Regions from separate parts of the Burkholderia sp. LMU1-1-1.1 genome, predicted to be linked through region 3. Evidence: predicted binding sites of a transcription regulator. Region 3 holds the regulator's gene; each other region holds the start of a gene.
What was found. Region 3 encodes FliA, which starts transcription of late flagellar genes. Its sites were predicted from a motif close to CTAAAGTTTNNNNNNNNNNNGCCGNTA; they were not measured.
Positions count from the first base shown of each region.

Region 1: MRBLMU1_RS08715 (flagellin) is a predicted target of FliA. The motif match lies at 1,085-1,111, and genes of this name have one in related genera.
Region 2: fliD (flagellar filament capping protein FliD) is a predicted target of FliA. The motif match lies at 1,008-1,034, and genes of this name have one in related genera.

Region 1 is NZ_JBEGHG010000007.1:196,523-198,721, forward strand. Features, by position in the region: gene MRBLMU1_RS08710 (GGDEF domain-containing protein) at 1-889, shown strand, start outside; gene MRBLMU1_RS08715 (flagellin) at 1,207-2,199, shown strand, end outside.
Region 2 is NZ_JBEGHG010000007.1:198,813-201,011, reverse strand. Features, by position in the region: gene fliD (flagellar filament capping protein FliD) at 1-972, opposite strand, end outside; gene MRBLMU1_RS08720 (flagellar protein FlaG) at 1,194-1,580, opposite strand; gene MRBLMU1_RS08715 (flagellin) at 1,673-2,199, opposite strand, start outside.
Region 3 is NZ_JBEGHG010000011.1:30,494-32,692, reverse strand. Features, by position in the region: gene MRBLMU1_RS11240 (MinD/ParA family ATP-binding protein) at 1-551, shown strand, start outside; gene MRBLMU1_RS11235 (RNA polymerase sigma factor FliA) at 642-1,373, shown strand; gene MRBLMU1_RS11230 (flagellar motor protein) at 1,355-2,101, shown strand; gene motD (flagellar motor protein MotD) at 2,103-2,199, shown strand, end outside.

The sequences.
Region 1 (2,199 bases), on a different contig from region 3:
AAACCTGATCGCCGGCCCGCTCGACGTGCGCGCGCTGGAGGAAGCCACGCGCAGCCTCAAGGAAGTCATCTATAAGCAGGGCCAGCTCAAGCACAGCCTGTCGGACGTCAAGCTCACCGTCAAGAACATGATGATGACCTTTATCGACCGCCTCGGCCAGGTCGCCGCCTCGACCGGCGACTTCCACGAGAAGATCGGCGGCTACTCGGAAAAGATCAGCAAGGCCGACAACATCTCAGAGCTCAACAGCATCCTCGACGAGGTGCTCAAGGAAACCCGCCTGGTGCAGAGCGAGGCGCTGAAGGCGCGCGACAAGATGGTGCTGGCGCGCCAGGAGGTGCAGGACGCCGAGACGCGCATCCACGCGCTCGAGGCCAAGCTGCAGCATTTGAGCGAGCTGGTGCGCGAGGACCAATTGACCGGCAGCCTCAATCGCCGGGGCCTGGACGACGTCTTCGAGCGCGAGACCGCCCGCGCCGACCGCCGCGGCACGCCGCTGTGCATCGCCATCCTCGACCTGGACGATTTCAAAAAGCTCAACGACACCTACGGCCACATCGCCGGCGACGCCGCGTTGAAGCACCTGGTCAAGATCGTCAAGGACACCCTGCGCTCGATGGACGTGATCGCCCGCTTCGGCGGCGAGGAATTCCTGATCCTGATGCCGGAGACCTCGGTCGAGGCCGCCGCCACGACGATGACGCGCCTGCAGCGCGAGCTGACCAAGCACTTCTTCCTGCACGATAACGAGAAGGTCTTGATCACGTTCTCGGCCGGGGTGGCGTTGCGCCGTCCCAACGAGGAGCAGACCGAACTGGTCAAGCGCGCCGACAAAGCGATGTACACTGCCAAGCAGACCGGGAAGAACCGGGTGGTGATCGCCGACTAGTGGTTGATTCGACCACAAACGGGCGCCCGGCCCGCCGCAAACACCCAAGCCCGGCCTTCGCCGGGCTTTTTTTCGCCTAAAACACGGTGAAAAATAATTATTTTGGCCCTAAAGATTCCGGATTCGCGGTCGTTTAAGCGGGCACATGGAGCGAACTTGAGGGCGGAAAATGAAAATTTCCTGCTGTTTCCCACCCTAAATTTTCCCACAGGGCAACCGTTAATCATTACAACAGCGGTTTGATTGTCTCGGAACAGGGAGACAGACCAAAGTGAAATGAGCACCTAGCCCAAATCGAAGTATCCTGGAGAATCATCATGGCACAAGTCATCAATAGCAATATTTCCTCGCTGAACTCGCAACGTAACCTGAGCACCTCGCAAGCTTCCCTGTCGACCTCGTTGCAGCGTCTGTCTTCCGGTCTGCGCATCAACAGCGCCAAGGACGACGCCGCCGGTCTGGCCATTTCCGAGCGCTTCACGTCGCAGATTCGCGGTAACCAAACGGCTGCGCGTAACGCCAACGACGGTATCTCGCTGGCTCAAACGGCCGAGGGTGGCTTGAGCACTGCTGGCGATCTGCTGCAACGTATCCGCGAACTGGCTGTCCAGTCCGCCAACGGCACCAACTCCGATTCGGACCGCGCGTCGATCCAGAACGAGGTGTCGTCGCTGTCGCAAGAGCTGGACCGCGTCGCCAACACCACCCAGTTCAACGGCCAGAACGTGCTGGACGGTTCGCTGACCTCGGCCCAGTTCCAGGTCGGCGCCAACTCGGGCCAGACCATCAACGTCGGCGTGCAATCCGCCAAAGCAACCGATCTGGGCAACAACGTCCTGAAATCGGCGACCGGCGGCACTCTCACCACCGCGCTGTCGCAAGCGAGCGTCAACGCCACTGGCACCAACAACATCAGCACCGACGAAACGTTGACCATCACGTCCGGCAAGGGCGTTGCCACCAAAATCACTGTCAAAGGTCCTGACGCCGCTGCCGTTCCACCGAAAGTGGAAGGCGACAGTGCCGCCAAGATCGCTCAGAACATCAACGCCCAGAGCGGCTCGACCGGTGTCACGGCCAAAGCGTCGACCACTGCGACCATCGCCGGCATCGCCAACGGCGCGGTGGCTTTCGAACTGCGCGGCGCCAACTCGGTGGCCAACGACCCGACCTCCAAGCCAATTACCATCACGGCCAAGGTTGTCGGTGGCGACCTGTCGGCGCTGGCCCAGGCCATCAATTCGCAGAGCGGCACAACCGCTGTGACCGCATCGATCAAGAAAGATGGCGCTGGTGTCGCATCGCTGGTG
Region 2 (2,199 bases), on a different contig from region 3:
CGCACCGACCGCCGTGGTACTCGAACCGATGTTGGCCGCGCCGCTGTTGCCGATGCCGCCCGTCACCGTGCCGGAGACGGCTTCGGCGATGGCGATGTTGCTGCCGTCGGCATTGGTGAATTGCAAAGTGCCGTCGGCGGCGCTGCCGGTGTAGGTGATGTTGGCGTCGGCCAGCGCGCGCGCGGTGGCCGTGTTGCCGGTCAGGGCAGCGTCGATCGACGCTGCCGTCACGCCGGCGCCGCCGGCCACGCCGGTGGCCTGGACGGCGATTTCCACGCCGCCCACGGACAGCGAATAGGTGCCGCCGCCGCTGGTGTCGACCTGGCCGAAGCTCGAGGCGCCGGCGGCGCCGAACAGGGTGGCGCTGGTGACGGTGGCAGCGGCCTTGGCGGAGACGCCGGTGGTGGTGCTCTTGGCGTTGATGGCGTCGGCCAGCAGACGCGCGCTGCGCGTGGTGCCGTCGGTGGCGATCGCGGTGCCGTTGATGCTCAGCGCGCCCGGCGTCAGGCCGCCGGTGGTCAGGCTGGCGCCGAGCGCGCCGCCGGTGATGCCGAAGGCGCCGCCGCTGACCGTGCCGAGCGAGAAATTGATGGTGGTCTTGGTGCCCAGGCCAATGGCCGACGTGACCGATTTGTAGCCGTTGGAGGCCAGCACCTGGGCCTGGGCGATCTGGGTGACGTTGACGCGGTAGCTGCCCGGTTTGGCGCTGCTGGTGGCGGTGGCGGTGAAAATGGAGGCGTCGCCCGGCGTCGTCGACATGGTCTGGAAGCCGCTCAGCGACGTCAGGCTCGACAGCGAGGACTGGAAGGCGCCGAGCGCGCTCGACAGATTGCCGAACGCCGACACCTGCGCCAGATAGCTGGCCGACTTCTTGTCGAACTGGGTCAGCGGCGCCGACTCCGCCACCATCAGCTTGCTGATGATGTCATTGACCGGAAGATTCGAGCCGATGCCGGGGGATGAGATGGCCACAATGCGCTCCTAAGTAAAGCAATAATATAAGACAATATCGGCAGAATCAAACCGGACTTGAGAGGGGAGATTACCGGCCTGTTCGGGCAAAGCGGAAAAACAGGTGGCAGAGCCGCGTCGGCGGGCGCCAACCATGTCGGCGCGAGGGGAAATGCTGGTCATTGCCTCAAAGAAGCATGCCTGAAAAGAAGAAAAAGCGGCGCGCGCTCGGCGCGGCCGCTTCATGCGGTTTGCTGGATCAGCAAGCCGGCTGTGCTGGATTTCGATTCCAGCGCCTTGGCGATTTCCAATGCTTCCTGGGTCGGAATCTGGCGCAACACTTCCTTGGTGGTCTGGTCGATTACCTTGACGACGGTGCGCTTGCTGTCGTTGTCGATCGAGAACTCCAGGCCTTGCGTCTTGTCTTGGGAGGCCTTGTTGAGCTGTGACACGGCTTCCTTGAGCTGCTCGGAACTGGGCACGTTGGCCGGACCCTTGACGGCGGCGGCCGTTTCGACGGTGGTGGCCGGAGCGCGTGGGGCGCCGAGCGACATAGCCGCATCGCTGCCGCTGGACGCCCGATCGGCCTGGCGCGCCGGGGTGGGGGAGCCTATGGTATCGATAGTCATGATGGTTTCCTTTACGAAAAATCCCCGGCTGACAAAGATCAGCCGGGGAACCTAGTCAGAGTGACGGTACGACGTCAACCCATCCCCGGATCTTAACCACGCAGCAGCGACAGCACGCCGTTCGGCAGCGAGTTGGCTTGCGCCAGCATCGCGGTACCGGCCTGTTGCAGGATCTGGCCGCGGGTCATATTCGCGGTTTCTGCGGCGAAGTCGGTATCCTGGATACGGCTACGGGAAGCCGACAGGTTTTCCGTGGTCGTGTTCAGGTTGGCGATGGTCGAGGCGAAACGGTTCTGGATCGCACCGAGCGCCGCGCGGTTGCTGTTGATCTGGTTCAGCGCCGAATCGATGGTTTTCAGTGCCGCGTTCGAGCCTTCGACGGTGCTGACGTCGAGTTTGGCGACCGATTGCAGATCCGAACCGACCGAGTCGCCGGCGGTGCCGCCGAGCACGGCGGTGCCGGTCGACTTGATCGAGAAGCCGGTGTCCGACGAAAAATCGAGTTTGCCGCCCACGACGGCGAAGTTACCGTTAGGTACGCCGGCGCCATCGACGGTACCTGCCCCGATCGTCTGGGGATTGGCGTCAACAGCAGCCGCGGTGCCATTCGCCGGGGTGG
Region 3 (2,199 bases):
CGCTCAATCAGGTGATCCACCAGGTGCCCCAGGGTTTTGCTGTGGCGTCGATGACACGCGGCGCCATGCGCAGCGGTCCGGACGAAACGCGCCGCCTGGCCAAGGCTTTCGATGTGCTGGTCAAGCAGACCGGCATCGTCATCGTCGACGGTGAATTCGACGGCGAGGCTTTCCCGGTGCCGGTCATGGCCAGTTCAGAGATCGTGGTGCAGGTGTCGAACAGCGCCACCTCGATCAAGGCCGCCTACAGCATGATCAAGCGCCTGAACCAGGAACTGGGCCGCCGCCCGTTTGGAATTCTGGTCACCGGGGCTTCCGAATCGGAAGCAAAAGTGGTATACGATAATATGGCGCAAGCGGCAAGCCGCTATCTGGCCGTGAACCTGGTCTCGATGGGATCGGTGCCGGCCGATGAATACCTGCAGCGCGCCGCGCGCCTGGGTCGCGCGGTGGTCGACGCCTTTCCGCTGGCCGGCGCGTCGGTCGCGTTCCGCCAACTGGCGGGGCGCTTCGCGCTGGCCGGTTCGCCTTCGGTCGCACGTTCATTGTGAGCGGGAAGGGGCGGAAGGAGCGGCGTGGCGAAGATCTTGGCGCATAGCTAACTATCAATGAACTATAAATAAGAATACAAACATCAGGCTATGTACACGGTCAAAGGGAAAGCGGACAAGAATTCTTTGCTGACGGAGCATATGCCGTTGGTCAAGCGCCTTGCCCATCACATGAAGGCGAAACTGCCGCCCAGCGTCGAAGTCGACGATCTGGTGCAAGCCGGGATGATCGGCCTGCTCGACGCCATCAGCCGCTATGAGGAAACCCATGGCGCCCAGTTCGAGACCTATGCCGTGCTGCGCATCCGCGGCGCCATGCTCGATGAACTGCGCAACAGCGACTGGCTGCCGCGTTCCATGCGCCAGAACATGCGCAAGATCGAGACGGCGATGAGCACCCTGCAGCAGCGCCTGGGCCATCCGCCGACCGAGTCGGAGGTGGCCAAGATGCTCAAGCTGTCGCTGGCCGACTACCAGGAGATGCTGTCCGACGGCGGCGGCCACCAGCTGGTGTACTACGAGGATTTCCACGACGACGACGGCAACGACAGCTTCCTCGACCGCTACTGCTCGGACGAGGAGAGCGACCCACTGCGCTCGCTGCTCGACGGCGACTTCCGCCAGGCCGTGATCGACGCCATCGACGCGCTGCCGCCGCGCGAGAAAATGCTGATGGGGCTTTACTATGAAGAGGAGCTCAACTTGAAAGAAATCGGCGCCGTGATGGGCGTGTCGGAATCGCGCGTATCGCAATTGCATACGCAGGCCGTCGCGCGCCTGCGCGCCTCGCTCAGGGAGAAGTCGTGGACTGGGCCAGTGTAATCGGGGTGCTGCTGGCGCTGGCCGGCATCGCCGTCGGCCAGACGATCGAGGGCGGCAAGCTCTCGTCGCTGCTGCAGCCGGCCGCCTTCGCGATCGTCGTCATCGGCACCTTCGGCGCCGTGCTGCTGCAGACCAAATTCCGCACCTTCGTGCGCGGCGTGAAGATGCTGCGGCTGGTGTTCGCGCCACCCAAGGACACGCGCGCCGCGCTGGCGCGCGACATCAACGCCTGGAACCTGGCCGCGCGCCGCGACGGCCTGCTGTCGCTGGAGCGCTACATGCTCGCCTCCAAGGACAAATTCAACACCAAGGGCCTGCGGCTGATCGTCGACGGCATCAATCCGGACAAGCTGCGCCAGCTGCTCGACACCGAGATCACCGCCTACGAGACCGAGGAGCGCCAGGCGGTGCGGATCTGGGAGTCGGCGGCCGGCTACTCGCCGACGATCGGCATCCTGGGCGCCGTCCTGGGCCTGATCCACGTGATGGAAAACCTCACCGACCCGAGCAAGCTTGGCGCGGGCATCGCCGTGGCCTTCGTCTCGACCATTTATGGGGTCGGGCTGGCCAACCTGTTCTTCTACCCGGTGGCCAACAAACTCAAGGCCATCGTCACGCAAGCCGTGCACCAGCAGGAGATCGCCGCCGCCGTGTTCTACGACATCGCCACCGGCGACCACACGCGCGTCATCGACGAGCGCATCGCCACCTTGCTGCGGGAGCACTGACATGCAATACCGGTACCGGCGCGCGCGCAGGAAGTTCGACGAGGAAGTGGAGAACCACGAGCGATGGCTGATTTCCTACTCCGACTTCATCACGCTGC